DNA from 2 places in the Paenibacillus sp. FSL H3-0286 genome. Region 2 is predicted to be linked to the other one. Evidence: a T-box and tRNA genes for the amino acid it is inferred to sense, from the RefSeq annotation. Region 2 holds a T-box; the other holds one or more tRNA genes.
The links. A T-box is a leader RNA that pairs with one kind of tRNA and senses whether it is charged. The one in region 2 lies ahead of pheS (phenylalanine--tRNA ligase subunit alpha), so its partner is inferred to be a tRNA-Phe.
Positions count from the first base shown of each region.

Region 1: it has a tRNA-Phe gene. The T-box ahead of pheS (phenylalanine--tRNA ligase subunit alpha) is inferred to sense a tRNA for this amino acid. The anticodon was not compared.

Region 1 is NZ_CP150285.1:6,163,485-6,179,284, reverse strand. Features, by position in the region: gene MHB37_RS27520 (N-acetyltransferase) at 11-481, shown strand; gene MHB37_RS27515 (DUF4097 family beta strand repeat-containing protein) at 527-2,428, shown strand; gene perR (peroxide-responsive transcriptional repressor PerR) at 2,555-2,986, shown strand; gene MHB37_RS27505 (glycosyl hydrolase family 18 protein) at 3,196-4,917, shown strand; gene MHB37_RS27500 (DUF2614 family zinc ribbon-containing protein) at 5,035-5,400, opposite strand; gene MHB37_RS27495 (nucleotidyltransferase-like protein) at 5,528-6,406, shown strand; rRNA gene MHB37_RS27490 (16S ribosomal RNA) at 6,832-8,389, shown strand; rRNA gene MHB37_RS27485 (23S ribosomal RNA) at 8,652-11,578, shown strand; tRNA gene MHB37_RS27480 (tRNA-Asn) at 11,639-11,714, shown strand; tRNA gene MHB37_RS27475 (tRNA-Ser) at 11,718-11,810, shown strand; tRNA gene MHB37_RS27470 (tRNA-Glu) at 11,829-11,903, shown strand; tRNA gene MHB37_RS27465 (tRNA-Val) at 11,959-12,034, shown strand; tRNA gene MHB37_RS27460 (tRNA-Met) at 12,052-12,128, shown strand; tRNA gene MHB37_RS27455 (tRNA-Asp) at 12,154-12,231, shown strand; tRNA gene MHB37_RS27450 (tRNA-Phe) at 12,242-12,317, shown strand; tRNA gene MHB37_RS27445 (tRNA-Thr) at 12,346-12,421, shown strand; tRNA gene MHB37_RS27440 (tRNA-Tyr) at 12,427-12,512, shown strand; tRNA gene MHB37_RS27435 (tRNA-Trp) at 12,519-12,592, shown strand; tRNA gene MHB37_RS27430 (tRNA-His) at 12,616-12,691, shown strand; tRNA gene MHB37_RS27425 (tRNA-His) at 12,735-12,810, shown strand; tRNA gene MHB37_RS27420 (tRNA-Gln) at 12,830-12,904, shown strand; tRNA gene MHB37_RS27415 (tRNA-Gly) at 12,911-12,985, shown strand; tRNA gene MHB37_RS27410 (tRNA-Cys) at 12,995-13,068, shown strand; tRNA gene MHB37_RS27405 (tRNA-Leu) at 13,083-13,161, shown strand; gene MHB37_RS27400 (AraC family transcriptional regulator) at 13,297-14,052, opposite strand; gene MHB37_RS27395 (BMP family ABC transporter substrate-binding protein) at 14,380-15,519, shown strand; gene MHB37_RS27390 (ABC transporter ATP-binding protein) at 15,644-15,800, shown strand, end outside.
Region 2 is NZ_CP150285.1:1,917,759-1,933,558, forward strand. Features, by position in the region: gene ptsP (phosphoenolpyruvate--protein phosphotransferase) at 1-448, shown strand, start outside; gene pulA (type I pullulanase) at 829-3,216, shown strand; gene MHB37_RS08230 (sensor domain-containing diguanylate cyclase) at 3,278-4,891, opposite strand; gene MHB37_RS08235 (ABC transporter permease) at 5,305-6,477, opposite strand; gene MHB37_RS08240 (ABC transporter ATP-binding protein) at 6,474-7,172, opposite strand; gene MHB37_RS08245 (efflux RND transporter periplasmic adaptor subunit) at 7,169-8,629, opposite strand; gene MHB37_RS08250 (hypothetical protein) at 8,654-11,215, opposite strand; T-box leader at 11,481-11,766, shown strand; gene pheS (phenylalanine--tRNA ligase subunit alpha) at 11,827-12,861, shown strand; gene pheT (phenylalanine--tRNA ligase subunit beta) at 12,980-15,424, shown strand; gene MHB37_RS08265 (hypothetical protein) at 15,630-15,800, shown strand, end outside.

The DNA of each region.
Region 1 (15,800 bases), 2.8 Mb from region 2:
ACTGGTTAGGATGAATACAATTAACAAGCTAAATCTGCAGGATGAAAGCACCGTTAATGAATTATGGAGTCTTCAGCATAAGGCCTATAGACTGGAAGCTGAACTTATAGGCTTTCGTGAAATACCACCTCTGATGGAGACGAGAGAAATGCTCAGCAGCTCTAAAGAGGGTTTTTATGGCTGCTTCGATAAAGATGAGGAACTAATGGGTGCTGTTGCTGTAGAGGAAGAATCTCCTGGAAAATTGACGATTACACGAATGATGGTGGGGCCGGACTTTTTTCGTAGAGGTATCGCTAGCCATCTTTTGGAATATGTATTTGAGCATTTTGCAGGGATGGAGCAATTCATTGTGTCGACAGGCAAAAAGAATACACCTGCCGTTTCGTTGTACAGTAAACATGGTTTTCTGCCTACCGGTGTGGAGGAAGTCGCTCCAGGAGTTGAATTGATTGAATTTCATCGGAGTGGTTCTCTTTGAAAAAAGATATTCATAGACAACTATTTACGAAAGGAGGAGTCCAAAATGAAACATGACTCTGCAATGCTCCCAGAGCAGGAAGAACTGCAAGGTTCTGTTGATATAGAGACTAAGGAAAATGAGATACAGAAGAGGATTATTCCTCCGCGTCCGAAGCGGCGCCACCGCAAACGTAAATTTATTGCTGGACTGCTGGCAGCACTCATCCCTGGGACGGGGCATTTGTATTTTGGGCTTCTCCGAAAAGGGATCACCTTCATCTTTCTAATTCTTTTGGATATCTCAGCTTTATTGTATTTCTCATCCATCGGGATGCAGATCAATGTTCCACTGCTTATTTTACTTGCGCTCATTATTCCAGTGATCTATTTTTATAACGTGTATGACGTATTGCAATCAGCGGACAGGCTTCTTCGCTTCCCAGAGGATCATGATCTTGATATTTCTGTGACCAAAGCAAACGAGGCTCCTAAACGTCGTAGTATCGTCAGCGAGCCTGGGATATCCTTTGGACTCTTATTGCTCTTAGGGGGCGCCCTGCTTATTCTGTTCCGGCAGAAACCAACATGGCTCCAGTTCTTTATTGAACATTATGCCGAAATGGCCGTGTCTGTCATTTTAGTATGCGGTGGCTTATTTATAGGAGCTAGAGAAATTGCCAGAGCAGTTGTGCAGCGTAAAGACAATGAACCTCGCAAGCGGCGCGTGGGAAGATATACGGCTTCTGTATTACTGATAGCTATTTCTGTTCCTTTGTTTTTGGATTGGAGAGAGGGAACTGACTATATGCTTCTGCTCTTGAAGTGGTGGCCAGTCATCCCGGTGTTATGGGGGATTGAGTTCCTGCTGATGTTTATCTTCTCTAACCGTTCAGCTAAGGGAACCAGAATCAGATTGGATTTACGTGGGCTTTTATCTGCTATATTGCTAGCTGCGAGTGTATTTATTGTTGCAGAGCAAGAACATTATTTATATCTATGGAAAAATGTCAGTCTAAACCTGACGGCAGCAGCAGTGGACTATGGTGAGGCTAAAGGCAGCAAATATCAGAAAGCCCCGCTAATTGTTCCGGTGGAATTAAATACAGCAAAAATATCTATTGATAGTATTAATGGTGATATTTTATTACACCGTGCTCCAGTGGATGATATTCAAATTACAACGACAGTTTGGGTAGATCAGTTGGATGGGCCGATGGCTGAAGCTATATCAGAACAGTCCTTTGTGGACGTTGTTGAAGGGCCCAACATAAAAATCACCTCGAATAGCAAGGCCTATGGAGAATCTGGTAAACGCCAGCCACGCATGGATCTAGACATTTACTTGCCGGAGGATCGCCGCTTTAACCTCGATGTTCGCACTATGAATGGCGGGATCACGTTGCAGAATGTAGAAGCCATTGAAGACATTTCTCTGGAAACGGGGAATGGAGAGCTGATCCTTCATCGTATCTTTGGTAATGTTAAGGGAAAAACACTGAATGGAGCTGTCCGTGCCAGATCTGTTCAAGGTAGCGTTGATTTAACAACGAGCGGAGGCAATATGAATGCTTGGGATGTTACCGGTGCTTTGAAATTATCGACGGCTGTCGGCAATATTAGTGCGATCGGAAATAGCAATGATATCGATATTACTACCAAAAACGGTAATTTAGAGGTGGATGGAGCCAGATCCAAGCTACATGCCGAATCTCTAAATGGTACCATTGATGTTCGCTCTTCTGATGTCGCTGGAGATTGGGACATTTATAGCGCAGTTGGTGACATTCAATTGTATTTACCGATGTTAAGCAACTATACAGTGAATGGTTCCAGTGGATATGGTGATATTACTTCAGATTTGCCTGAACTTACAATTGATAAGAAAAAAGTATCAGGTGAAGTGGGAACCGGCGAGTTCAAGCTTCATGTTGAAGGAAATAGCAATCTAAATGTTAGGAAATATTGAAAAAAGTAATTTTTCTTATATAATAATAAATATAATGTATAGACTTCGTTGACAATATTGAAAAATCGGTCTTACAATCTTAAGAAGTATTTCTTTTATTTTTAAATTCAAAAGGCGGTGACAGTAATGGGGAGTGGAGTACAACATGCACTGGAACAATTAAAGACAACAGGTGTCCGTATAACGCCCCAGCGTCATGCGATTCTTACGTATTTGATGGAAGCAATGAATCATCCTACAGCTGACGATATATACCGGGCGCTAGAGCCGAAATTTCCGAGCATGAGCGTAGCAACTGTATATAATAATCTCAAGATGTTTATGGAAGCCGGCATGGTTCGCGAGTTGACCTACGGAGATAGTTCCAGTCGTTTTGATGCCAATGTATCTGATCATTATCATGTCATCTGTCAGCTATGCGGTAAGATTGAAGATTTTAGTTATCCTTCGCTTCATGATGTAGAGATACATGCAGAGCAGGAAACGGGCTTCAAAATTACGGGTTTGCGTATGGAATTGCATGGAGTTTGCAAATGTTGCAGAGAGAAGCAACAATAAGACAGAATACTACTGACTTAAGGGCGTATAGCCAAGCTACACAATAAACGTGTGAAATCCGAAAGCGGAGGACTCACGTTTTTATTTTTTTCAAAATAACAAAATATAGTGAAAATGACTAACTTATACTGGTTATCCGGAACCAAGTGGATGTTATAATCGTATTGTTAGACTTAACTTAAAATCATCTAATATTTGGAGGATATATTTTGGACAGAAGATATAGACAGAAACGCGTCAAAAAGCGCGGAGGTCTTTTCCGACGCTTTTTTGGACTTTTGCTCATTGCGGCAGCAGCTTATTGGGTTGTGTTTTTTGTATTGCCAAATCGCCAGCACATCGATCCAGACTGGAAAGGCCTAGAACATCCTATCTTCGTAAAAGGAGAGCTAACAGGATATTCCGCCTCAGGGACCGGTGATAGCATGCTTTTACCTCTACCATTACTGCAGGAACATGTGGACTCATCTATTCGTTATGAAGAAAAGACTAAATCGGTCATCCTATCAACGGAAAGTGAACTTCTATATATGCAAGAGGATAAAACCGATGCTAGTCTGAACAATCGTCCGCTGCAGCTGCGGCTGGCACCTGAAGTTAAGGAAAAGATAACTTATCTTCCTGCGGATGTTTTAGAAGACCTGTATGGGTTTGAGATTCAAGAGGATACGACTACCGGGGCTGTGCTGTTAATGACAGCAGGGGAGACTGTACCGCTGGGGAAAGTGAAAGGTGAAGCAGGTGATAAGACAGTCGCTCTTCGCAGCGAAGCGTCGATTCACGCACCCATCGTGGCCGATATGTCCCCAGGTGCCATCGTGAGTATTTGGAATAAGGAAAATGAGGACTGGCTGTATGTGCAGTTAAGCAGCGGTTATGCGGGTTATACCAAGGCCAGTGATATTATCTCAGACGGTCAAAAGACAGTGGAACCCAAAAGCACCACTCCCTCACGGGCAGAACGAAGCTGGAAAGGGAAGTCAGTGAATTTGTATTGGGAAGCTGTTTATCAACGCAAACCTGACCCAAGTACATTCGGTGAGCTTCCGGGCGTTAACGTGGCTAGCCCGACTTGGTTCAGTATCATAGATGGTGACGGGAATGTGCGCAGTCAGGCTGATAGTGCGTATGTGCAGTGGGCCCATGAGCGCGGTTTGGAAGTATGGGGGCTGCTCAGCAATAGCTTTGAACCAGACATAACCACTGAGGCATTGTCGAGCTATGAGAAGCGGATGAACGCGATCGTACAGATCCTCGAGTATTCAGATTTATACAAGCTGGATGGAATTAATATTGACTTTGAGAATGTATATACGAAAGACGGGGAGAATGTTACACAATTTATGCGAGAGCTAAAACCTATGGCTCAAGCCAAAAACTTAATCGTCTCCATAGACGTAACCCCTAAATCTAACAGTGAGATGTGGTCAGCATTCCTTGATCGTAGAGCTCTTAATTCAGTAGTTGATTATCTTATTGTTATGGCTTATGACGAGCATTGGGCTGCTAGTCCTGTTGCGGGCTCTGTTGCGTCTCTGCCGTGGGTAGAAAGCTCGTTAAGCCGGATTATAGAGGAAGACGATGTGCCGCCTGAGAAGCTGATTCTAGGGATTCCACTGTACACTAGAATCTGGACTGAGGCCCAGGTGGATGGCAAGACCAAAGTAAGCTCTAAATCGGTTAGTATGAATGCCGTTGAAAAAATTATTAAAGAGAAGAAGCTGACCCCAACCTTTGATAAGGCAGCAGGGCAGAATTACGTTGAGTATAAGGAAGATGGCGCTCTTAAAAAAATATGGATCGAAGACAAAGTTTCTTTAAAAGCTAGAGTTGAGCTTGCTAAGTCTTTAGGGCTTGGTGGCATTGGTTCATGGAATCGCAGCTTTAGTAATCCGTCTGCGTGGGAGGCATTACAAGGGATTCATAAGTAATTATTATTTCATTCATAATAAACAAAGGGGCTCCCAATATAGGGGCCCCTTTGTTGTATTAAGCAAATGTTTGATTGCATTATAAATCGCTAGTAATAAGCTTCTGTAAGATGTGTTTTATTGATTAAGCTGCTGACTCTTAAGTTGTTCCGCAGTAATATTGGCCTCAGCTGGATCCATAGTAAGGATGGTATGGCAGAACATACAGCGGTCTGTTTTGCCCAGCATTTTGGTCAGCTTGTGACATTCAGGGCATTCCAGTTGGACTGCGCTAGTTGACAGCATCCCAGCCCAGAAATAGATTGCAAGACTTGCCATCATTGAGATTAAACCGATTACAAGACCGATTCCAGCGAATACTTTTCCAGTTGAGCCCCAAAACACGATGCCCGCTGTACCCAAAACCATAAGTCCCATTCCGAGCATTGTGAGCAGTAATCCCCATGTGCGAAAAGCGTTGATCTTAGCCGTTTTAAACTTCATGAGTGTTTGCTCCTAACTAAATATAGTTGGGTTGTCCAGAAGGAACTGTCTTTCATATGTAGAATAATAATTATAACTGAATTATAACTGACTGGACGCAAAATCGCCAAATTTAATGGAGGGAAGCATGGAACTGTCCAATGTAACTTTGTTGAGTGGAGAAACGTTTGATGAGAATGTTTTAGGAGCGGTCGTTTTGCGGCAGAATGGGGATATTCCGTTTCAAAGCGCACTTCTTCAAGATTTTGATATGGTAGTGTTAGTATTGCATGAAGAACAGGATAGAGAGCATATTGTTCGCCATACCATTGCCGGTGACCAACGGACCCAGTCAGTCCATATTGGCCTTTTTGCTTTGGAGCAGGCTGTTATGGCAGGGGATAATAACGAACTTCTTATCAGTTTGATGAGGGGGGAAGTGATCTGGGACCCCAAGGGAATACTAGAGGAAATGCGACGTGAGATACTGCAATTTGAAGGACCGATCAAGGAACGGGTCGCATTTATGGAGTTTGCTCGCTTTTTGCATATGTATGTGAAATCCAAGCGCTATATAGAGGCTGGCTTTATTATGGATGCTTACAACTGTGTATTGATAGCCTTATACCATTGGGCAAGAATAGAAGTGAGTGAAGTGGGTGCTTTCCCCGAGCCAGCTATTTGGGAGCAGGTTAAAAGCATGAATACCTCTGTTCATAAACTTTATGAGGAGTTAACGGTCAGTACTGAGACCTTAGAGCAACGTGTGGAGCTTGTGCTTCTTGCATGTGAATTTGGGATTATGTCCAAAATGACGGACTGTTGTCTATTGCTCTTTAATATTTTGAATAGCCGTAAGGAAGCATGGAGCATTAAAGAATTACTGCAGCATTCAGGTCTGAGTCAATTAGAGTCTGAACTACCCCTTGTTTTACGAAAGCTGGTTTCTCGTTCGCTAATCCGAGAGATTACATCTTGGGCTGATGTTCACGAGGGAGAAGGGCATGCGATCCGCTATACATTATAGAGATAAATTAGATACAGTAGAAGATGTTTAATTATAGAGAGATGAGCAAGGATAGGGAGAGGCTGAGCACTCTCTTTTTTGTTTGTTTACTAATATGAAACGCTCATATTTATTCGGAAAAATTAATGGTTGACTCTTTCCTTGTTCATGTGTTAAATTATAACTCGTCCCTCTGACACAGAGATGTGCTTTCGAAAACATTCGAAAGACAACCGAAAAAAGAAATTAAAAAAAAGGTTGACTAAAACGAGGACGCTGTGATATATTATAAAGGTCGCTGCTGAACAACACATCGACGAAATAACAGCTTGATCTTTGAAAACTGAACAACGAGTGAGTAGGAAATCACGTAAGTGAAATCCAAAATTAGAGAATTAATTTTCTCGTCAGATGTTTCAAAATGAGCATATCGCTCTTTTCAATACTAATTGGAGAGTTTGATCCTGGCTCAGGACGAACGCTGGCGGCGTGCCTAATACATGCAAGTCGAGCGGAGTCACTTTGAAAGCTTGCTTTCAAAGTGACTTAGCGGCGGACGGGTGAGTAACACGTAGGCAACCTGCCCTTCAGACTGGGATAACTACCGGAAACGGTAGCTAATACCGGATAATTTCTTTTTTCTCCTGAGAGAAGAATGAAAGACGGAGCAATCTGTCACTGAGGGATGGGCCTGCGGCGCATTAGCTAGTTGGTGGGGTAACGGCCCACCAAGGCGACGATGCGTAGCCGACCTGAGAGGGTGAACGGCCACACTGGGACTGAGACACGGCCCAGACTCCTACGGGAGGCAGCAGTAGGGAATCTTCCGCAATGGGCGAAAGCCTGACGGAGCAACGCCGCGTGAGTGATGAAGGTTTTCGGATCGTAAAGCTCTGTTGCCAGGGAAGAACGTCCGGTAGAGTAACTGCTACCGGAGTGACGGTACCTGAGAAGAAAGCCCCGGCTAACTACGTGCCAGCAGCCGCGGTAATACGTAGGGGGCAAGCGTTGTCCGGAATTATTGGGCGTAAAGCGCGCGCAGGCGGCTATTTAAGTCTGGTGTTTAAACCTTGGGCTCAACCTGAGGTCGCACTGGAAACTGGGTGGCTTGAGTACAGAAGAGGAAAGTGGAATTCCACGTGTAGCGGTGAAATGCGTAGATATGTGGAGGAACACCAGTGGCGAAGGCGACTTTCTGGGCTGTAACTGACGCTGAGGCGCGAAAGCGTGGGGAGCAAACAGGATTAGATACCCTGGTAGTCCACGCCGTAAACGATGAGTGCTAGGTGTTAGGGGTTTCGATACCCTTGGTGCCGAAGTTAACACAGTAAGCACTCCGCCTGGGGAGTACGGTCGCAAGACTGAAACTCAAAGGAATTGACGGGGACCCGCACAAGCAGTGGAGTATGTGGTTTAATTCGAAGCAACGCGAAGAACCTTACCAGGTCTTGACATCCCTCTGAATCTGCTAGAGATAGCAGCGGCCTTCGGGACAGAGGAGACAGGTGGTGCATGGTTGTCGTCAGCTCGTGTCGTGAGATGTTGGGTTAAGTCCCGCAACGAGCGCAACCCTTAACTTTAGTTGCCAGCAAGTAATGTTGGGCACTCTAGAGTGACTGCCGGTGACAAACCGGAGGAAGGTGGGGATGACGTCAAATCATCATGCCCCTTATGACCTGGGCTACACACGTACTACAATGGCCGGTACAACGGGAAGCGAAGCCGCGAGGTGGAGCCAATCCCATCAAAGCCGGTCTCAGTTCGGATTGCAGGCTGCAACTCGCCTGCATGAAGTCGGAATTGCTAGTAATCGCGGATCAGCATGCCGCGGTGAATACGTTCCCGGGTCTTGTACACACCGCCCGTCACACCACGAGAGTTTACAACACCCGAAGTCGGTGGGGTAACCCGCAAGGGAGCCAGCCGCCGAAGGTGGGGTAGATGATTGGGGTGAAGTCGTAACAAGGTAGCCGTATCGGAAGGTGCGGCTGGATCACCTCCTTTCTATGGAGAATCGTTCTCTGCAATGAGGACATTCAAATCGGAAGTTTAACTTCCAAAACTCAGGTTTAGGCCTGTTACTCACTCGTTGCTCAGTTTTGAGAGTTTAAGCTCTCAAGTAAGACTTGATCCTTGAAAACTGGATACCGAAACGAATTTGCGTTTTAGAACATCTTTTAGCAACTTGTGCAAACAAGTAAATGTTATTAGTGAGATGATTCCAAAGAGAATGTCATCGTATGATATTTTCCTGCGGAAAAATCAAGGTTAAGCTAATAAGAGCACACGGAGGATGCCTAGGCGCCAGGAGCCGACGAAGGACGTGGCGAACAACGAAACTGCCTCGGGGAGCTGTAAGCAAGCTTTGATCCGGGGGTGTCCGAATGGGGAAACCCAGCTGTGGTAATTCGCAGTTACTCATTTCTGAATACATAGGAAATGTAGAGGCAGACCAGGGGAACTGAAACATCTAAGTACCCTGAGGAAGAGAAAACAATAGTGATTCCGTCAGTAGCGGCGAGCGAACGCGGAACAGCCTAAACCTAAGAGCTTGCTCTTAGGGGTTGTGGGACGTCTCACATGGAGTTACAAAGGAATATGGTAGGTGAAGAGGTCTGGAAAGGCCCGCGATAGAGGTAAAAGCCCTGTAACCTAAACTGTGTTCTCTCCGAGACGGATCCCGAGTAGTGCGGGGCACGTGAAACCCCGTATGAATCCAGCAGGACCATCTGCTAAGGCTAAATACTACCTGGCGACCGATAGTGAAACAGTACCGTGAGGGAAAGGTGAAAAGCACCCCGGAAGGGGAGTGAAATAGAACCTGAAACCGTGTGCTTACAAAAAGTCAGAGCCCTATTAATGGGTGATGGCGTGCCTTTTGTAGAATGAACCGGCGAGTTACGTTTAACATGCAAGGTTAAGCCGAGAAGGTGGAGCCGCAGCGAAAGCGAGTCTGAATAGGGCGAATTAGTATGTGGACGTAGACCCGAAACCGTGTGATCTACCCCTGTCCAGGGTGAAGGTGCGGTAACACGCACTGGAGGCCCGAACCCACGTACGTTGAAAAGTGCGGGGATGAGGTGGGGGTAGCGGAGAAATTCCAATCGAACTCGGAGATAGCTGGTTCTCCCCGAAATAGCTTTAGGGCTAGCCTCGGTATAAGAGTAGTGGAGGTAGAGCACTGATTGGGTGCGGGGTCCGCAAGGATTACCAAGCTCAGTCAAACTCCGAATGCCATATACTTATTGCCGGGAGTCAGACAGTGAGTGCTAAGATCCATTGTCAAAAGGGAAACAGCCCAGACCATCAGCTAAGGTCCCCAAGTGTGTGTTAAGTGGGAAAGGATGTGGAGTTGCACAGACAACCAGGATGTTGGCTTAGAAGCAGCCACCATTGAAAGAGTGCGTAATAGCTCACTGGTCGAGTGACTCTGCGCCGAAAATGTAACGGGGCTAAACACACCACCGAAGCTATGGCTAGATACGTATGTATCTGGGGTAGGGGAGCGTTGTGTAGGGGTTGAAGGTGTACTGAAAAGAGCGCTGGACACTACACAAGTGAGAATGCCGGTATGAGTAACGAAAAGATCAGTGAGAATCTGATCCGCCGAAAGCCCAAGGTTTCCTGAGGAAGGCTCGTCCGCTCAGGGTAAGTCGGGACCTAAGGCGAGGCCGAAAGGCGTAGTCGAAGGACAACAGTTTGAAATTACTGTACCACCGTAATCCGCTATGAGCGATGGGGTGACGCAGGAGGGTAGTGACGCGGACTGATGGATGTCCGTCTAAGCAGTGAGGCTGATGTGTAGGCAAATCCGCACATCGATAAGGCTGGGCTGTGATGGGGAGCGAAAATTGTAGTAGCGAAGGTCATGATCTCACACTGCCAAGAAAAGCCTCTAGCCAGGAGAAGGTGCCCGTACCGCAAACCGACACAGGTAGGCGAGAAGAGAATTCTAAGGCGCGCGGAAGAACTCTCGTTAAGGAACTCGGCAAAATGACCCCGTAACTTCGGGAGAAGGGGTGCCCCGGTAGTGTGAATAGCACGAGGGGGCCGCAGTGAAAAGGCCCAAGCGACTGTTTAGCAAAAACACAGGTCTGTGCGAAGCCGCAAGGCGAAGTATACGGGCTGACGCCTGCCCGGTGCTGGAAGGTTAAGGGGAGTGGTTAGGGGTAACCCGAAGCTATGAACCGAAGCCCCAGTAAACGGCGGCCGTAACTATAACGGTCCTAAGGTAGCGAAATTCCTTGTCAGGTAAATTCTGACCCGCACGAATGGCGTAACGACTTGGGCGCTGTCTCAACGAGAGATCCGGTGAAATTTTAATACCTGTGAAGATGCAGGTTACCCGCGACAAGACGGAAAGACCCCATGGAGCTTTACTGCAGCTTGATATTGAATTTGGGTACGATCTGTACAGGATAGGTGGGAGCCGTAGAAATCGGAGCGCAAGCTTCGGTGGAGGCGCCGTTGGGATACCACCCTGATCGTATCTAGGTTCTAACCTAGTGCCCTTATCGGGTACGGGGACCGTGTCAGGCGGGCAGTTTGACTGGGGCGGTCGCCTCCTAAAGAGTAACGGAGGCGTTCCAAGGTTCCCTCAGAATGGTTGGAAATCATTCGCAGAGTGCAAAGGCATAAGGGAGCTTGACTGCGAGACCTACAAGTCGAGCAGGGACGAAAGTCGGACTTAGTGATCCGGTGGTACCGCATGGAAGGGCCATCGCTCAACGGATAAAAGCTACCCTGGGGATAACAGGCTTATCTCCCCCAAGAGTCCACATCGACGGGGAGGTTTGGCACCTCGATGTCGGCTCATCGCATCCTGGGGCTGAAGTAGGTCCCAAGGGTTGGGCTGTTCGCCCATTAAAGCGGTACGCGAGCTGGGTTCAGAACGTCGTGAGACAGTTCGGTCCCTATCTGTCGTGGGCGCAGGAAATTTGAGAGGAGCTGTCCTTAGTACGAGAGGACCGGGATGGACGTACCGCTGGTGCACCAGTTGTTCCGCCAGGAGCATGGCTGGGTAGCTACGTACGGACGGGATAAGCGCTGAAAGCATCTAAGCGTGAAGCCCCCCTCAAGATGAGATTTCCCAATTAGTAAGACCCCTTGAAGACGACGAGGTAGATAGGTTGGAGGTGGAAGTGCAGCAATGCATGGAGCTGACCAATACTAATCGGTCGAGGGCTTATCCTATACTTAGAATGCAAATTCGTTTCGGATTCAGTTTTCAGGCATCAAGCCTGGTATGAATATTCCCTGATAGCTCAGTTGGTAGAGCACTCGACTGTTAATCGAGTTGTCACAGGTTCGAGTCCTGTTCGGGGAGCCATATGGAGAGGTGTCCGAGTTTGGCCGAAGGAGCACGATTGGAAATCGTGTAGGCGCCACAAGCGTCTCGAGGGTTCGAATCCCTCTCTCTCCGCCACAAATTTTTAATTAGTATGGCCCGTTGGTCAAGGGGTTAAGACACCTCCCTTTCACGGAGGTAACATGGGTTCGAATCCCATACGGGTCACCAAATTTTCACTTGATTTATCCTAGTGGACTTTGGTACAATAACAATTGTTGTTTATGGAGGCTTAGCTCAGCTGGGAGAGCATCTGCCTTACAAGCAGAGGGTCGGGGGTTCGATCCCCTCAGCCTCCACCATAACACTTTCTTACTGACGCGGGGTGGAGCAGCCCGGTAGCTCGTCGGGCTCATAACCCGAAGGCCGCAGGTTCAAATCCTGCCCCCGCAACCAATTAACTTAAGCAATTATATCTTTTGGAACCGTGGTGTAGTTGGCCTAACATGCCTGCCTGTCACGCAGGAGATCGCGGGTTCGAATCCCGTCGGTTCCGCCATTTTCATCATGGCTCGGTAGCTCAGTCGGTAGAGCAGAGGACTGAAAATCCTCGTGTCGGCGGTTCGATTCCGTCCCGAGCCACCATTTATCATCACAAAAGAATGAGTGCCATGCCGGTGTAGCTCAATTGGTAGAGCAACTGACTTGTAATCAGTAGGTTGGGGGTTCAAGTCCTCTCGCCGGCACCATCCTTGGAGGATTAGCGAAGTGGCCAAACGCATCAGACTGTAAATCTGCTCACGTGAGTGTTCGGTGGTTCGAATCCATCATCCTCCACCAGTTTTTAGGGGCATAGTTTAAAGGTAGAACAACGGTCTCCAAAACCGTTGGTGTGGGTTCAATTCCTGCTGCCCCTGCCAAGTTCTTTCTAAAGTTTAATATGGCGGCCGTGGCGAAGGGGTTAACGCACCGGATTGTGGTTCCGGCATTCGTGGGTTCGAGACCCATCGGCCGCCCCATTTACTTTAAAATGAATAATGGCAACAATATCAACTTAATATGGCGACTGTGGCGAAGGGGTTAACGCACCGGATTGTGGTTCCGGCATTCGTGGGTTCGAGACCCATCAGTCGCCCCATTTTACTTTAAAATGTTATTGGGGATTAGCCAAGCGGTAAGGCAACGGACTTTGACTCCGTCACTCATAGGTTCGAATCCTATATCCCCAGCCATTTTATGCGGACGTGGCTCAGCGGTAGAGCATCGCCTTGCCAAGGCGAGGGTCGCGGGTTCGATTCCCGTCGTCCGCTCCAAGTTTTCATGGCGCCATAGCCAAGTGGTAAGGCAAAGCTCTGCAAAAGCTTTATCCCCAGTTCAAATCTGGGTGGCGCCTCCATTTAGTTCATATGTGCCGGCGTGGCGGAATGGCAGACGCGCTCGACTCAAAATCGAGTGGGAAACCGTGGAGGTTCGAGTCCTCTCGCCGGTATCTTAAAAAGGTTTGTAAGATTGCTTATAAAAGCATTCTTACAAACCTTTTTTCTTTATGTTCTTGGGTTTACAGCATTAAGCCGTTGAAATAGAGAAACTCTCTATTCAACGGCTTTTTTAATCTGATTAGTGATTAACCTGATTGATTATTAATGCGGAATGCTCGCGGAGTAAGACCTATTTCTCGTTTGAACATATTGCAGAATTGGGCATCGTTCACAAAACCTGCAGCAGCGGATACTTCAGAGATTTGCATCTGAGTATGACGTAATAGAGATTTTGCATAATCCAGGCGTTTTAACAGCAAATACCGCAGGGGTGAAGACCCGAAACGTTCTTTAAATAGATGGCGAAAACGATCGTAACTATATCCGGACATTTCTGATAGTGTTTCGACGGACAATTTATGGCGATAATGCTCATTCATATAATTAAGGACATATTGTACTCGATCTTCTGTTGGGGATTGATATCCAGAGGCACTAAGAAGCCTCATAAGATGGACGGTAATCTCGCTCATTTGTAGGTTTAGAAGCTCAGAGAATCCGTCTTGCTTGCGTGTAAACTCTGCTTTCATTCGCAGCAGGATTTGAAGAACGGTCTGATCTTTATCATCTTCATATACGCCGAGCAGATTACTCATATTAGGGTGTTCCGAGTGGAAGCCTACAAATAATACATTTGCATCCTCACGGTGGTGCTCGTCATGTTTATGATTGGGTGGCACAAGCGCGAAAGAAGAGGAGCGAAAATGGTAACTTCGTGGGCCAACATTGGTTGTCCCTACCCCCTGTAAATAATAGACTAGTTCGTAGCATTCATGCTGGTGTGGAGGGATATAAGTATTTAGCTCATGTGTGGCACTTACAATATATAGAACACGATCCATGATGATCCTCCAATACTTATGTTTTAGCCGAATCGTACAAAACTATGACCGAAATCATATAATTATTTTTAATAATATTTGTTATGATCGTATCAATAAATCCGAAAGTTCGCAACCTGACTGGCCATCTCGTTCGGAAATAAAGCGGATTATTAATAATAATGGTATTTTTATTGCTATTTTTGAGCCTAAACGTTAAATTTATTACTTTTAATGATACTTTATTTGGAAAAAAGAGAATTTCCATTTAAACCGTGAATTATACAATGGGTGAAGATGGGATTCTGCGGATTACTAACCAACTAAAATTAGGGGTGGAATAGAGTAATGAATAAAAAAGTTCTTTCTTTGTTGTTATTAATGGTGATGGTTCTGGTCACAGCATGTGGGAATAACACGTCCAATAACGGTTCTTCTGCGAATACTGGATCAAACGCTGCTGAGGGTGGAGAAACAGGTGCAGGGGATAAACTCAAGGTTGTATTGCTGATTCCGGGGACACTTGGGGATAAATCATTTTTTGATTCCGCTAATAACGGCTTGCAAAAGGTTAAGGATGAACTTGGTGCAGTAACAAAGGTTGTTGAAATGGGCGTTGATAAAACGAAATGGGAGCCTACATTTAACGATATCGCTTCCGAGGATTGGGATGTAATTATTTCTGGCGGTTCTGAAATTACAGAGATGTTTAATGCAACGGCAGAATTGTATCCAGACAAAAAATTCATTAATTATGATACCGACATCGATGAAGCACCAGATAACATGTACAACATGTCTTATGCGACAAATGAAGTATCTTTCTTGGCAGGTGCCGTAGCAGCATTAGCTACACAATCGGATATGCCGAATGCTACCCCTGAGAATGTGATTGGGTTTGTGGGCGGTATGGATATTCCGGGGATTAATGCTTTCTTGGTCGGTTACATTCAAGGTGCTCAGTACGTTGATCCTGATGTAAAAGTGGCTGTGTCGTACGCTGGTGATTTTGTTAACCCGGCAAAAGGTAAGGAGCTGTCTCTAATTCAATATAACTCCGGTGTGGATGTTATTTTTAACGTGGCTGGGGGTACAGGTCTTGGGATCTTTGACGCAGCTAAAGAGAAGAAAAAATATGCAATCGGTGTAGACTCCGATCAGGCAATGTTGATTAACGATACAGATAGTGAAAAAGCAAATCTAATCGTTACTTCATCTATTAAAAAGATTGATACGGCTATTCTAGGTGCAGTGAAGAGATTGCAAGAGGGTACGCTAGAAATGGGCAAACGTGATGTATTGAGCTTTGTAGATGATGGTGTAGGTATTGCTGAGAATGATATTTATAAAAATGTATTCCCGGCTGATCTTCAGGCCAAGGTTGAAGAAGTGAAGCAAAAGCTGATCAATAAAGAAATTAAAGTGGATAATGCGATGGGGATGGAAACCGCAGAGGTAGAAGCTATTCGTAACGCAGTTAAGCCTTAAGCCTTAAGCTTTAAACCTTAAGATCAGCTCTATAGAGATAAACCTACAGTTGGAGATTCTTCTAGTCAGGGGAATTCCAGCTGTATATTTTTGCAGACCTCCAAGTTGAAAGGCGTTGAGACCTATGTACACAGCTCTGCTGGAAATGCGGGGAATTACCAAGGTATATCCCAATGGCGTCGTTGCAAATAAAGACGTGCATTTTTCTTTACGTGAGGGAGAAATACATGCGATTGCAGGTGAGAACGGTGCAGGTAAATCGACTTTAATGAAGATTATGT
Region 2 (15,800 bases):
CAACATTCAGCTTGGCATAATGGTTGAGATTCCATCAACTGCTGTACTGGCTGACCAGTTTGCTAAGGAAGTTGATTTCTTCAGTATCGGTACGAATGATCTTATTCAATATACAATGGCTGCGGACCGTATGAATGAACAGGTATCTTACCTGTATCAGCCTTACAATCCAGCCATCCTGCGTTTGGTCAAAAATGTAATTGATGCAGCCCATGCAGAAGGTAAATGGACGGGGATGTGTGGTGAAATGGCTGGTGACGCAACAGCTATTCCGCTGCTACTGGGTCTTGGTCTCGACGAATTCAGCATGAGTGCAACTTCCATTTTGCCAGCGCGTAGTCAAATATCTAAATTGTCGGCTGCCGACATGAAGGATTTGGCTGCAAAAGCGTTGCAGCTTGGCACGGCTGAAGAAGTCGCTGCGCTTGTTCAAAGTATCGCTAAGTAACTTTTTACGCATGCATTAATCCGTTTTAGCGTTCTACTGTTTTTCCAACTACTATTGCCGACTTCCGATGGCTGGAGGTCGGCTTTTTTATGTTTTTTAACCTTTAATTTTCTATAATTCGACCTCATTTACTGTTCACTGTTTATTTTCTTTATTGCGCAGATGTCTATACCGATAGTATTAGTAATGAGCATAAAGTCGATAAGGAACCCAAACCTATAAATATGTCGTACATATAATAGTAAGGATCCATAGAAAGTTTATACTCCATTTGCTGACTTGCAGCGCTGTGCAAGTATTAATATGAAATAAATTGGTAATATATGGACTTATAAGCAACCCCACAGGTTAGGTGGGGAGCCATAGGGTGGTGTTAATTCATGAGTAAAAATTATATAAATGCAGAATTGATGATGGAAGTCTACGAGGGCAAGGATTTAGGCTTGAGGTATTCAACGGAGTACAGTGTATTTAAAGTCTGGGCACCTACGGCACTTGCTGTGTCCCTTGTACTGTACGAAACAGGTGGGCATCAATTGAATACTGAGTCACCTAAGAGTGCTATGGACAATGGTCGTATTGTATATATGCAGCGTAGTAATGGTGGAGTCTGGCAGACCAAGTTATCAGGTGATCTAAAAGGGAAATATTATATGTACCGTGCTGTTTTTGCAGATGGCAATGTGACGGAAGCAGTAGATCCTTATGCAACAGCGGTATCTGCAAATGGTTTAAGATCAGCAATCGTTAATTTGCAGGATACGAATCCAGAACATTGGGATCAGGATGTAGCGCCTCCGTTACAGCATCCTGCCGACGCAGTGATTTATGAACTGCATGTTCGTGACTTCTCCTCACATGAGAGCTCAGGTATGCATTATAAGGGTAAATTCAAAGCATTTACCGAATTTGGATTAAAGGATTCGGCAGGAAATACAGTGGGGATTGATCATCTGGCTGAATTAGGGATTACCCATGTACATCTGATGCCGGTATTTGATTTTCAGACCGTGGATGAGCTGAAGGTGGTCAATCGGGGTTCCTCCATAACTAATGTGGACTACAATTGGGGGTATGATCCCCAGCATTATAATGTACCTGAAGGATCTTACAGCACCGATCCTGCCAATCCTGGCTTGCGGATTCGTGAATTTAAAGAGATGGTGCAGGCCTTACACAGCCGCGGGATCGCGGTAATTATGGATGTCGTTTACAACCATACGTATGCTGTGGAGAATGGCCCCTTTGAGCCGCTTGTCCCAGATTATTTCTATCGCCGCGATTTTACGGGACGTTTGTCGAATGGCTCCGGGGTTGGCAATGAGCTGGCTACAGAACGTCCGATGGTCCGTAAATTTATTAAGGACTCCTTATCCTATTGGGCTTCGGAATATCATATGGATGGTTTCCGGTTTGATCTAATGGGACTGATGGACAGTGTTACCATGCGGGAGATTACCGAAGAGCTTCGGCTAGAAGTGAATCCGAATCTGTTGCTTTACGGTGAACCTTGGACGGGTGGAGATTCTCCGCTGGCCACTAAAACGCTAAAAGGTGTACAGCGGGGCAAGGGCTATGCTGTCTTCAACGATAACTTCCGTTCAGCGATCAAAGGGGATAGTGATGGCTTCGGAAGAGGGTTCGTGACAGGCGAATACGGCAAAGAAGGTGCTATTGCAGCCGGAATTAAAGGAGCAATTCATGAGTTTACGGACTCGCCTGTGGAATCGGTGAACTATGTAACTGCCCATGATAATTTGAATTTATGGGATAAGATGCTTATCGTTCAAGGAGGGAGTCAGGAAGCTGATTTTCCGGTAATCGCTAACATGGATAACGAAGATCTGGAAGAGGCAGTGGCCCTTGCCAATCCATACGTGAATGTAGATCAGGAGAATATTCTCGGTAATGCAACTATACGTCGATCCTTGCTTGCTAACGGAATTATTCTGACCTCGCAGGGGATTCCTTTCCTGCATGCTGGAGATGAGCTCCTGCGCAGTAAATTTGGAGATCATAACAGCTACCGCAGCGGTGATGCGGTCAACTCGATCCGCTGGAATATGAAAAGTGCATTTAAGCCCGTATTTCAATATTATAAAGGTCTGATCGAGCTGCGGCGTACACATCCGGCATTTCGTCTGCATGGCCGCCAGGAAATTGAACGCTCCTTAGAATTTCTGCGTTGTGATGGCGGAATAGTATCGTATCTGCTTAGAAGCCATGCAGGAGGTGATCTCTGGAATAATATTACCGTTGTCTTCAATGCTAATAATGACCGGATGTCGGTATCACTTCCTGAGGTTGCTGATAGTTGGAACGTAGTAGTAGACCATACCCGTGCCGGGATAGAAGCCATCCGCAGAATCGAAGGCAATGAGGTAGAGGTGGAAGGGTTGTCGATGATGGTCCTTTATGATGAATGTGGTGAGCCAGCCCCACGCTCTAAAATTATCGAAATACACTATGAACGCCCAGATCAGAATTACCAAGGCTGGAATCTTTGGGTTTGGGATACAGGAATCCAGGATGGACAATGCGATTTCCGTTATATGGAGAACGGGCGTGCAGTAGCCCGCATCGAAGTGCTGCCAGATACCCAAACTATCGGATATATTTTGCGGCTTAATGATTGGGAAGAAAAAGATGGGGACGGAGACCGTTTCATTGATTGTTCTACGAATGGAGAGTTAACCAAGGTCTTAGTTCGGGATCGTGATCAGGAGATTGACGAAATTTCAGAAGATCATCTTCGGTTAAGCAGTTAGAGGCCATACAAAAAAAGCTGTTTCAGGGTTGATTTTTCCTGAGACAGCTTTTTATTTGCTCTTATGGTTTTACAATGGTCTGGTTAGCTAACCCTTCGTCCACAAGCTCGTAGTAGAGATTGGCTTTATTGCCACCATGGTCTTTGGAGCGATACATCGCCAAATCGGCGGCACGCAGCAGTTCATTAATACTGCTTCCGTGTTCAGGAAATAAAGCGACTCCGATACTCGCGGAGGTATGGAAGCTGGACCCGTTATCAACAGACCAAGACTTGTTGAACAGTTTAAGTAACCGCTGCAGTGTTTCATCAAGCATCTCTGGAGAAGTGAATCGATGCAGTACAACTGCGAACTCATCTCCGCCGATCCGGAAGGCCTGACCTATTCCTTTAACCGTATGCTGAAGTTCACGGGAGAGCAGCTGAAGAAATTCGTCTCCAGCCAGATGGCCTAAGGTATCATTTAGCTGCTTGAATCTATCACAGTCCAGCAGGGCAAGCGCAATATTTTGCCTCCGTCCTTCGGGTTGGGTGATAAGGTTCTCCATATACATTTTGAAATGAGCCCTGTTGGGAATCGCTGTTAAATGGTCATAGAAGGCTAGCTTATGTAGTCGTTCTTCGTATTGTTTTCGCTGGGTAATTTCCCGAGATAATAGCATAAATTGTGCTGGGAATTTACGGCTGCCGAGAACAGGTGACACCTTAGTTTCAAGCCATACCCATTGGCCTTCTGCTCCGCGCATGCGCAGTTCAGAAATACGCGGAGTTCCCTGAACAACACTTTTTAATTTAGCCCAGGCAATTTCCGGTTCACGTATGTAGTTGGATAACGGATCTCCTTTTTTAGGCACATAACCTAGAATACTGGAGTGTGAGGGAGAAGCATATAGAATCAACCCGTTGGGATCCGTCAAAATAATGAAATCAGACATGGTTTCACCGATAAGCTGATAAAGTGTTTGTTCTTCCAGCATTTCATTCTGGAGCCAGATGATTTTGCGTCCAAGGTAAATAATAACTAGGAGAAACACAAATAAGAGGAGTGAATAAAGAGAGAACAAAGCGCTTTTTTTATCTCCAAATCCATCCGTTACTTGCAAGGCGTAGTTGCCAATCAAGTCCTCTGCTTGATCGAGATGTGCCCTAGCTTCATTGAATTGCGAGTTTAGGGTGAGTGCAGAATATGAATCTGGGTTCCAGCTGCTCTTCGTCCGTTCTGTTATTAGCGTATACCCTGAATTTTTCCATTTGATAATGGTAGTTTCGAAGGAGCTGAGCTCGTTTTTTAATTCGGAAAGGATAATTCCACTTTGTTTCATATCACTGTAAGGGTTTTTTATAGCGTTGATATTTGATCTTGCTACACTTATTCGTTCCTCCGCTTGAAGATTATTATCTATAAATTCCTTAGTGAACTGTTCATCTTCTGCGGCTGTTAGGTTTGGACCCATTGCGATTTGCAAGGCTACAGCGGCTTGATGCAGATCACGATCGGCGCTCAGTATAAGCTTAGAGTTCTGATATATATCATCATAAAGAGAATCTGACAATCTATTAATCGTGTAATTTAAATAGAGTAGCGAGGCGACGCTGATCCCAACCAGAAGGACGGAGATTGCAGCGAAGACATAGAATAGTTTGCGTGTTACCTTGAACTCAAAGAATCCTGCCACAGTCATCTTCTCCCTGTATAAGATGATTAAGAAAATCTATTGCTGCTTAAGTAGAACCTGCAGAACGCAATCTATGGTCAGGCGTAATTTAATACATTCACTGATGTTTGAAGGTGCTTTTGGGATAAAAGAGGTGTTGTATACATAGTGGGAAAACATAGGAAAGTGTACGTGTGAGTAAATGGTAGTTTCTAGTATATCAAGTATATAGGACGTGCTGCTTATAGAGCAATCTTTACTCAGATAATAATCAAAATGACAAAATTTAAAGTTTAGTGTATGGGCCTATTGAATTATCTATATTCAAACCGATGGTTCCTATTACCCAACTCGAGCATAAATGATACCTTTTACAGCTGCTGAAAAAAACTGCCCTTAGTCATCTTAATGACTATAGGACAGCTAATCATTCATTATTCGTTACGCAGTGCGTGAATGGGGCGAAGTCGTGCGGCTTTGTTCGCAGGCATCATTCCAAAAATCACGCCGATGAGTAAGGAGAAAATAAAAGAAATCAGTACCATATCCCAAGCAATGGAAACTGTAAGTGCAGAGTATTTCCCCAGCAGCCAACTGCCCGCGATACCAATGCCGACCCCAAGCACCCCACCCAAACCGCTGAGCACGATGGATTCAATCATGAATTGAGCGAGGATATCGAATTTTTTGGCACCAATTGCTTTACGGATACCAATCTCACGTGTTCTTTCATTGACAGATACGATCATGATGTTCATGATTCCGATGCCGCCGACAAAAAGTGAGATGCCTGCTATGCCTGCAAGCGCCATGGAAAGTGTATCTGTTGTGGAATTGACAGTTTCCAGCATTTCCTGAGAATCAAACACACTAAAAGCATTATCCGCATAATTGAATTTAGCATCAAGCGTACTTTCCAGTTTTTCTTTTGCAGCTGCTACAGTATCTGCTGAAGTTGTCTTAATGGTGATGGAACGTACGCCTTTGCTTTTTAATTGGCGTTCTGCCGTGCTTATAGGAATTAGTATGATATCGTCGTTGGAACCACTTAGACTGGAGCCTTTTGTTTCTAAAAGCCCAACGATTTTATAGCTAATCCCGTTTAACTGGACCTTCTGCCCTACAGGATTATCTGTACCGAATAAATCTTCGGCCGTACCTGAACCGATCAACGCTACCTTTTGCCGGTATTCGTTATCAATATCAAGCAAGAAGCGGCCCGCCTGTACATGAAAATCCTTAACCTCCTCATAAGAGGGGGTGATTCCTTCTACAGTTACACTAACGTTGTCCGTTTTCTTCTTGGCTGTAGCATTGCCGCTGATCACAGGAGCTACATTTGCTATACCCTCTATATCCCCTAGAGCAAGGGCTTCCTCATAGGTGAGAGAGGTAGTCGCCCCACGGCCAGTAATGTTTACAGTGAGTTGGTTTGTGCCTAGTCCGTTTAGCTGCTCTGTGATCTGTGAAGTAGTTCCTTGTCCAACAGAAACAAGAATGATGACCGAAGAGACTCCAATAATAATCCCAAGCATCGTTAAAAACGCTCTAACCTTACTGCTGTTGATGCTCTTCAGGGCCATTCGCATGCTTTGGTACAATTTCACCCCGCATTCCTCCGATCTTCCACGAGGTTGCCATCCTGAATACGAATAATCCGCTCCGCTTGTTTAGCTATTTCCAGATCATGTGTGATAAGGATAATGGTATGTCCTTGCTTATTCAACTCACGTATCATTTGCATGACTTCCTGCCCTGTTCGCGTATCCAGTGCCCCGGTTGGTTCATCGGCGAGTAGAATAGGGGGAGATCCCGCCATAGCCCGGGCAATCGCTACCCGCTGTTGCTGTCCTCCCGAAAGCTCAGAAGGGCGGTGATGCATCCGATCCTCCAGCCCTACTTTAATGAGTGCTTCCTGTGCTAGTTGTCTTCTTTCCCGATGGGGGAGGCCACGATAAATCAATGGCAGCTCCACATTTTCAATGGCTGACAGCTTGGGGAGCAGGTTGAAATTTTGAAAGATAAAGCCGATCTTCTCATTGCGGATCGTTGCGAGCTTATTGTCGGATAACTTGCGAACCTCTTGTCCATCTAGAAGATAACTTCCTTCATCGGAGATATCGAGGCAACCAAGCATATTCATGAGTGTTGATTTACCAGAACCGGAGGGACCAATAATAGCTACGAACTCCCCCAGATCAATTGTAAAGGAAAGGCTATTTAAGACCGTCATGGTTTCTCCGGCCATTGTGTAGCCGTGGGACATGTCGTGAACTTCGATCAGAGGTGCTGAAGCACTCATCTGCCGCCACCTCCGCCACCACCTGGTGCGCTGCCCATACCACCAGCGCCACCTCCGGTGAAGCCGCCACCCCCACTAAAGCCACTGCCGCCGAAGCCAGCGCCACCCATACCGCCCATACCACCTCTAGTTTCCGTTTCCGTGCTGGTTGTTCCGGTTTTCGTAGAGATTACGGTAGGGATGATCACCTGGTCCCCTTCATGGAGTCCGCTGACAATTTCAATGCTGCTCTCATCATGGAGACCCACTTCGACAGTGACCATCTGTCCTGAGCTATTGCCGCGATTTCTTCCACCGGCAGCGCCGCTGCGAGCGTCAGGAGCCCCGCTGGGCATAGCGCCGCCGCGAGCATCAGGAGCCCCGCTGGGCATAGCGCCGCCGCGAGCGTCAGGAGCCCCGCTGGGCATAGCGCCGTCGCGGGCGTCAGGAGCCCCGCTGGGCATAGCGCCGCCGCGAGCGTCAGGGGCACCGCTAGGCATTGGTACTTGGCCCTCGCCAGCAGTTTTGGAAGTTGCGGCTGAACCCGCTGCTAGAGGAATAGAAACTGTGTATTTTCCGTTTCTTTCTTGTACAGCTTCAATAGGTACTGTTAATACATCCTTTTTCTCAGCAGTGGTTACTGAAACTTCCGCAGACATTCCAACAAGAGCACCTTCGGAGCTTGTTAGACCTATGGTAACATCGAAGAGGGAAACACCGTTTGAGGCGGTGCCCTCATTAGCTATTTTCGTAACCGTTCCCTTGAATTCCGTATCAGGCAGAGCATCCAATGAAATAGTGGCAGGCATCCCTAGCTTTACAGTAGGAATATCAAGCTCATCCACCTGCACAACTACACTTAAATTAGCATAATCGGTAATGTCGATGAGTTCAGAGCCGTCCATGGCTTTTTCGCCGCTTGCAATATTAACTGTCGTTACAGTTCCATCAATAGGAGCCGTTAACGGATCAGGAGGAAGCATATCTTCTTGGACAGAAGCTATTTTTTCCTGTTGCGCCGAAATGTCGGTTTTGGCCTTTTCAATCGAACGTTTGGCATTGCCTAGCTCATCTTCTGATGCACCTGCCACGGCCAGCTTCTTATATTGCTCCTGCTTGTCCTCAAGATCGGTCTCAAGCGAGGCAAGTGAAGTTTGCTCCTGCTTGAGATTGTCACTCAGATCATTGCCTTCAAAGGTAATCAAAGTCTGGCCTTTTTTCACGAGATCGCCCTCTTTGACAAGAACCTCAGCTGCGGTCCCGCTGTCCTTCGTTTTTACTTTACCAGTTTCTGTAGCAATCACGGAGCCGGCTCCGGATACACTAACTACGATATCGCCCTTTGTAACGGTAGCTGTATTAATAGGCACTTCAGCGGCTTGACTGTTCTTATCAGGTAACAATGTATACACCAGCATTCCTGCTGTGGCTACAACTACTACTCCAAGAGTCCAGAACACTATTTTTTTCTTCTTCATTTCTATCCTCCCTAGCTCATCATATTAATTGCCGGATGTATTGCTGGTGTCTGGATCTGTGCCAGAAGTAGAGTTGCTGTTCGAAGTCGTTGATGCCCCCTGATAAGTGACGACATAGGTTTGTGTTCCCAGCAGATTTCGATGGCCTTGGAATTCGTCGTATAGATTCAACCGGATTGCGCCGCCACCCAGTGTTTTGTACAGGCTGCTTGTGAAGGTTGTGGTGTACGACTTGAAGTTACCTAATTGTAGATCTGTGCCAAGTGTTAATGTTTTTTCCATGCTTTGTCCTAAGGGGTCAATCAGCTCCAACACCAGTTTGTGCTCGTAGGTGCCTGATTCATAAAGCGTGCTGGCTGACATGTTGTAGGTTAGGACAGTGCTGAGCGTATCTTTACCAGCGGTGACGGTGGCGACTGCATTTGTAACGGATAGGGTATAAGGAAACATTTCCACGTTCAAAAGATTGCCTTTGGGCTCCACTCCCAGCTGGTTCAGTCCAAGTGATACCGTATTGATGTAACCCGTCGATTGGCCGTCAGGAGCGGTAAGCTTGCCTTCTGAAACACCCTCCCCGATATAAAGGACAAGGTTCGCTGGATCTATACCTAGAGGGAGCTTACTCCAGAGTGTGACCAGACTTTTTCCGTTAGGACTGGTGGAGGTTTTGGACTGGGTGACTTCGGCTTCATAATATTGATTGTCTTGTGTTTTGTAATAGGCTACGAGTTGAGCCTGTTCGGATTTACGCGATTCCTCACTGTTCATTTCTAGTTCTGTGTACAAGAGATTTGAATCTGTACCTGGGTACACGAGGGTCCGGCGTACAAGTAATTCCGCTTTTTTACCTTCAAGCTCAAGATGGAAAGAATTTTCAGCTGCAACACTCTGTACCCGGCTGTCCAGTTGGGTAGTACTTAGAGAAAGGAAGTTAAGCTTATTTTCACCTGAAGTTTCTTGCAGGGTGATTTTTAATTGATTGAAAGTATAGCTATAAGGAACATTGGCTACGACATACACAGCAGCCGATTCATTTGGACCGAGGATGGTTTGCGTACTTTCTGAGACAACCTGGGAAGTGCTGCTGATGTCACTTTCTCCAGCTTTGACGACACTTGTAAGCGCAGGAAGCTGAACAGAGGTTGATTTAGTGTTGCGGATGTTGATTTTAGCCACGATCTGGTCTTTGTCAGACCAAGGGAGTCTTTGAATGTTTGCAATTTTGACAACAAATGTACCGTGACTGTTCTCAATGGGGTATTCCGTGTCCTGCCAATTGTTAGTTTGCAGCGTGTAAGGGATCTGATAATAGGCGGTAGGAAAAATGATCTTGCCCTCAGCAGCCGGCTCAGTCATTTGCAGCTGCAATGTTCCTTGATTGAGTGTGAGTGGTACATCTGCGCTGAGTTCAATAATCTTTTCTTCAAGCGGTTTCAATGTTAGGCTGGCAAAACCCTTCGTATCTACCGGAAAGCTATACCCTTCAGCGGCTTTAATAGCAAGTTCATAGGCAGGCACATTCACTGCTTTGTTGCCGCTATTTTTGATGCGGAACTGTAGTGTCCACTTTGCGTTGCCATTGTCAGCATAGACGTTAGCCGTTTTCAACTGTGTTTCGACTGTATTATTGCTGATTGTAAGCTTCTTCGTGACATTGCTGGCTACGACAAGATCCGGTGTTGTTGCAGCGGGGAGATTGTAGGCGACAACCGGCAACGCTATTTTTAATGAGGCATCTTCTCCGGCAAATTGCAGCGCCATGTTGTCTGTCTTCATATAAGAAGGGATTTCCGTCAAATAGTAGATCGTCTTCTTTTCCTGAGGCTGTACTTTATAGCTGGTGCTGGTGTCATCAAGTGCGAGTTCAAATACAGATCCTCCAGCGGAAGCGAGGTATCCTTTAAGTCCAGTATCACTGAGTACCTTGGTTCCTTGATTAGTGAAGCTAACGCCAACCTTGGCATAGACCTTACCGTTATATTTATAAATTTGCAGGCTCTCTGCCTTGGTGGTTACAGGGAGATTGTTTAGGGTGATCTTTTTACTCTGCCCTCTGGCGACAGCTTGTGAATATCCTGTGGGTACGGTGAAGTTCCCTAGCTTTTTTTGATAATCGGTGGTGTTGAAGTCCCATCCGTACAATGAAATTTTGACCCCGTTTAAAGAGGTGGATTTGCCGATGTTTACATAGTAGGTGATAGATTGACTGCTTTTCGCGGCAATGGATTTGATGGTTGCACTGCTGGTAATAGGGCTTCCTTGAATAACTGTACCGCCGCTAGTAGTTACTTTGGAGAAAAAGTCCACCAGATTGAGGCTAGCGTTGCTTCCATTAGAGTAGCTGAGTGTGTATGTAAGAATATTTCCGCCATCCTGAGTTAATAAGCTGACATCCGTCAGCTTTGCGCTGATGTTAGTCTTCAAGGCTATGGAGCCTAGTTTATCCAGAGCGGATACGGAAGCTGTTGTTGCTATTTTGGTGGATGTAGTCCCGGCCCAAGCGGTATGAGCTCCATACGCTGCAAACTGGCTAAGTACAGCTGTGCTTAGCAGCACCGCGGCTACTTTTATTCTCCGTACATGCATTTGATTTCCTCCCAATAGGATAGTTAATAGTCTGCGAAGGTGCACCCGAGTGGATAAGCAAGCCTTCCTAGTAATGGAAATTATCAAGCCCCGCTGAATGTTAGCTGAAAAAAAGTTGGAAAAATGGCTCTGAAGCTTAAAGCCAGCTTAAAAGAAGATAAAAATTAGCCTAATTTTGTCCAGCTTGTCAAAACGACAGATTTTGCATATAATAAAGAGACATATCTCTTGTAGTAAAGAGATACCTGACAATTAGCATGAATTGTGAAATGCAGTGATGGAGAAGAGTACACAGTGCCTGACTTACAGGGAGGAGACGCCGCGGATTGAGAGCGTTTCTAAGAAGCAGAGCTGTCGAAGTTCACTCCGGAGCAGTTCCCTGAATTCCTTAAGCTGTCTAATAGGGAAGGGTAGGGGATACCGGTCACAGACCGTTATTTCTGTATAAAGTGAGATAGGTATCTGTCCAGCCAAAAGAGGGAATGAAGCTCTTAAGGGGAATAGATCAGCTTGTCTAACAAGGGTGGTACCACGGTCTTTTCGTCCCTTACCGGGAGGAAAGGCCTTTTTTTGTTGAACTAGACAATGATTGAAGGGGGCTGTACACGGCCATGAAAGAGAAGTTGGAAGCATTAAAGGTTGAAGCGCTGGCTAAGCTGCAGGAGGTTATGGATCCGCAGGTACTAAATGATCTAAGAGTGAAGTATCTCGGTAAAAAAGGTGAGCTTACAGAGGTTCTGCGCGGTATGGGAGGACTTAGTGCTGAGGAACGTCCGGTAATCGGGCAAGTAGCGAATCAGGTTCGCAGTGCTATTGAGGAGATTATCGGCGCGAAGCAGGAGGCTTTTCAAGAGCAGGAAACCCAGCAACGTCTGCAGGCTGAAAAAGTAGACGTAACCTTACCGGGTCGCCGTATGCAGCAAGGGGGCATTCACCCGCTTAGCAGAGTCGTACAGGAGATTGAGGATATTTTTATCGGCATGGGCTACCGTGTAGCTGAAGGCCCGGAAGTAGAGACCGATTATTATAACTTTGAAGCTCTAAATTTGCCTAAGAATCACCCGGCACGTGATATGCAGGATTCTTTCTATTTAACGGATGACCTGTTAATGCGCACACAAACCTCGCCGGTACAGATTCGTACTATGCAGGCTATGAACGGTGAAGCTCCGGTAAAAATCATCTGCCCGGGTAAAGTATTCCGCCGTGATGATGATGATGCAACGCATTCCTTCCAGTTCCACCAAATCGAAGGTTTGGTCATTGGAAGTAACATTCGAATGAGTGATCTGAAGGGCACCCTGCAACAATTTGTGCAGGAGATGTTTGGACCGAATACAGGCATTCGTCTTCGTCCGAGCTTTTTCCCATTCACTGAGCCAAGTGTTGAAGTAGATGTAAGCTGCTTCAAATGTGGCGGCGATGGCTGCAGACTATGCAAGCAAAGCGGATGGTTAGAAATCCTTGGCGCAGGTATGGTGCATCCAAATGTACTGAAAATGGGTGGCTATGATCCTGCTGAGTACAGCGGCTTTGCTTTCGGAATGGGTGTAGAGCGGATTGCAATGCTTAAATACGGCATCGATGACATCCGACATTTCTATAGTAATGACATGAGTTTTGTGAAGCAATTCAAGGGCGTTTAGTTTTTGTGGGCGCGCTGGCTGATAGTGGCGGAGAATGGCTTTGGAGCGTTCTCCCACAGGAAGCAGCGCGAACGACAGTGAAATAAATACATCTGAAACATAAAGGAAGTGAGCGGATATGAAAGTATCAACCGGATGGTTGGCTGATTATACATCGATTGAAGGAGTAACCGCCGAACAGCTAGCGGAGAAGATTACCGCTGCCGGCATTGAGATTGACGGCGTAGAGCGCCGCAATAAAGGTATTTCCGGCATCGTAACCGGCTATGTGAAATCAAAGGAAAAACATCCTGATGCAGACAAGCTGAACGTATGTATCGTGGATGTGGGCCAAGATGAGGAGCTACAAATCGTTTGCGGCGCAAAAAATGTAGCTGCAGGTCAAACTGTACCTGTAGCAATGGTTGGCGCAAAGCTGCCAGGACTGGATATCAAAAAAGCCAAGCTGCGCGGTGTCCTGTCGCAAGGAATGATCTGTTCGGCCAAAGAATTGGGACTGAATGATAAATTGCTTCCAAAAGAGCAACAAGAAGGTATTCTTGTGCTGCCTGAAGGGACAGAGATTGGTCAGGATATTTCCAAGGTCCTCGGCTTAGATGACGAGATTCTGGAATTCGATCTGACTCCGAACCGTTCAGATTGCCTCAGCATGATTGGTGCTGCTTATGAAGTAAGTGCAATTCTTGGGCGTGAAGTTAAATTACCTGATCCAAAAAGCGAAATGATTGAGATCAGTGGTCCTGCTGCGGATTCCATTTCCGTCAAGATTGAAGATGAAGAATACTGCAGCCATTATGCAGTTCGTTATATTGCAGGTGTTAAACCTGCACCATCACCGCTGTGGATTCAGAATCGTCTGATGGCTGCTGGGGTTCGTCCAATTAATAATATTGTGGACATTACCAATTATGTGATGCTGGAATATGGACAGCCGCTGCATGCTTTTGATGCAGATAAAGTACAAGGTGGAGAACTCGGCGTTCGTCTTGCCCATGAAGGTGAAGTTTTGGTTACACTTGACGGTCAAGAGCGTAAGCTAGAGCCGCAAATGCTCGTTATCGCTGATGGAGTAAAAGCTGTAGGTCTGGCCGGAGTAATGGGTGGACGGGATACAGAGGTTACTGCTGAGACGGTAAACCTTGTTCTGGAATCTGCTAAGTTTGATGGAGGAACGATTCGTAAAACCTCGCGTCAATTGGGACTTCGCTCGGAAGCCTCCCTTCGTTTCGAGAAGGAAGTGGATCCAAGTGCAGTTATTCCTGCATTGAACCGTGCAGCCGTACTGATTGCACGTTATGCTGGCGGATCGGTCCATGAAGGCATCGTGCAAGCAGGAACTGACGCTGTTCAAGAGAAGGTTCTCACCTTGTCCTTAGAGAAACTGAATCGTTATCTGGGAACGGATTTGTCCTTGTTGGAAGTGAAGACATTGTTTGGCCGTCTACATTTCAAATGTGGAGATACCGCACAAGGGCTGATTGAAGTTCAAGTCCCAACCAGACGTGGCGATATCAGCTATGATGTTGATCTTATTGAAGAAATTGCCCGCCTGTACGGGTATGACAATATTCCAACGACTCTAATTGAAGGAATTACAACGCCAGGAGCACTAACTCACAAGCAAGCGCTCCGTCGTGAACTGCGTCGCCTATTGTCACATGGCGGTTACCAAGAGATGATGGGTTACTCCTTCATCCAGCCGCAACAAAGCACAATGTTCCCTGAGTTATCAGAAGGAGCAGTAGCGGTGAAGCTGGCTATGCCGATGAGTGAAGAACGCAGCGTACTGCGTACCAGCCTTCTACCACAACTCTTGGATATTGCCAGCTACAATACCAATCGTCGTCAAAGCGACTTGGCATTGTTTGAAATCGGCAACGTCTTCTTCACGGATGAAGAACAGTTGACTCGTCAGCCACGCGAACTGCCGGTGCTGGGGCTGCTGCTTAGCGGAAGCTTAACAGTGAAGCAATGGAATGTTTCGGCACAGCCTGTGGACTTCTTTGATTTGAAGGGTGCGCTGGAAACTGTATTTGCTCATTTAGGGCTGACCGATAAAATCGTCTATGTAGGAGATAGTCCAGAAGGATATCATCCTGGGCGTTCCGCGTCGGTATATTTACTCGGAAACGAGGGTCGTGTGAAGATCGGAACGATGGGACAGATTCATCCGGATCTGCAAAGACAGCTGGATCTGGTGGATACTTATGCGGCAGAAATTTTATTGCAGCCGTTATATGAAAGTGCGCAAAGCCGTTTGCAATATAATGAGCTTCCGCGTTTCCCAGGAATGGAGCGGGATATTGCTGTGGTCGTGGATTCCGCTGTACCAGCGGGCGATCTGCTAGCTTCCATCCGCGATAACGGAGGTTCTTTGCTCCAGTCCGTACAGGTATTTGACGTTTATACTGGTGGTAAGCTGGAGAATGGAAAGAAGAGCATCGCGATCTCACTGCTGTATCGTCATAGTGAACATACACTGACTGATGAGGAAGTAGGAGAGGTGCATGAGAAGGTATTAGCATCTCTTCAACAAACTTTTGGTGCAGAATTAAGAAAGTAGCAGGAATTGTGTAAAGCCGCAGCGAATCCATTTAGAAACTGAGATTCGCTGCGGCTTTTTCTAGGTAGAGTGCAAAGCGGAGAATATCAGCCATAATCTATTGAATATTAGGGATTTTGCCAAATGCTTACCAAAAAAGCTACAATAGAAGAAGTGAAACTAGCTTAGAATCCGCACACATACAAAGGAGGGCACAACTGTGGCTATGGACCGGACACGTGTCGCCGTGGAGATATACGGAACTTCCTATAAACTCGTCGGAAGCAGTACTGAATATATGAAACAAGTGGCCCGTTATGTTGATGAACATATGCGCACGATTTCTAAATCTCACACCAGACTGGACACACCGCGTATAGCGGTGCTTGCAGCTGTA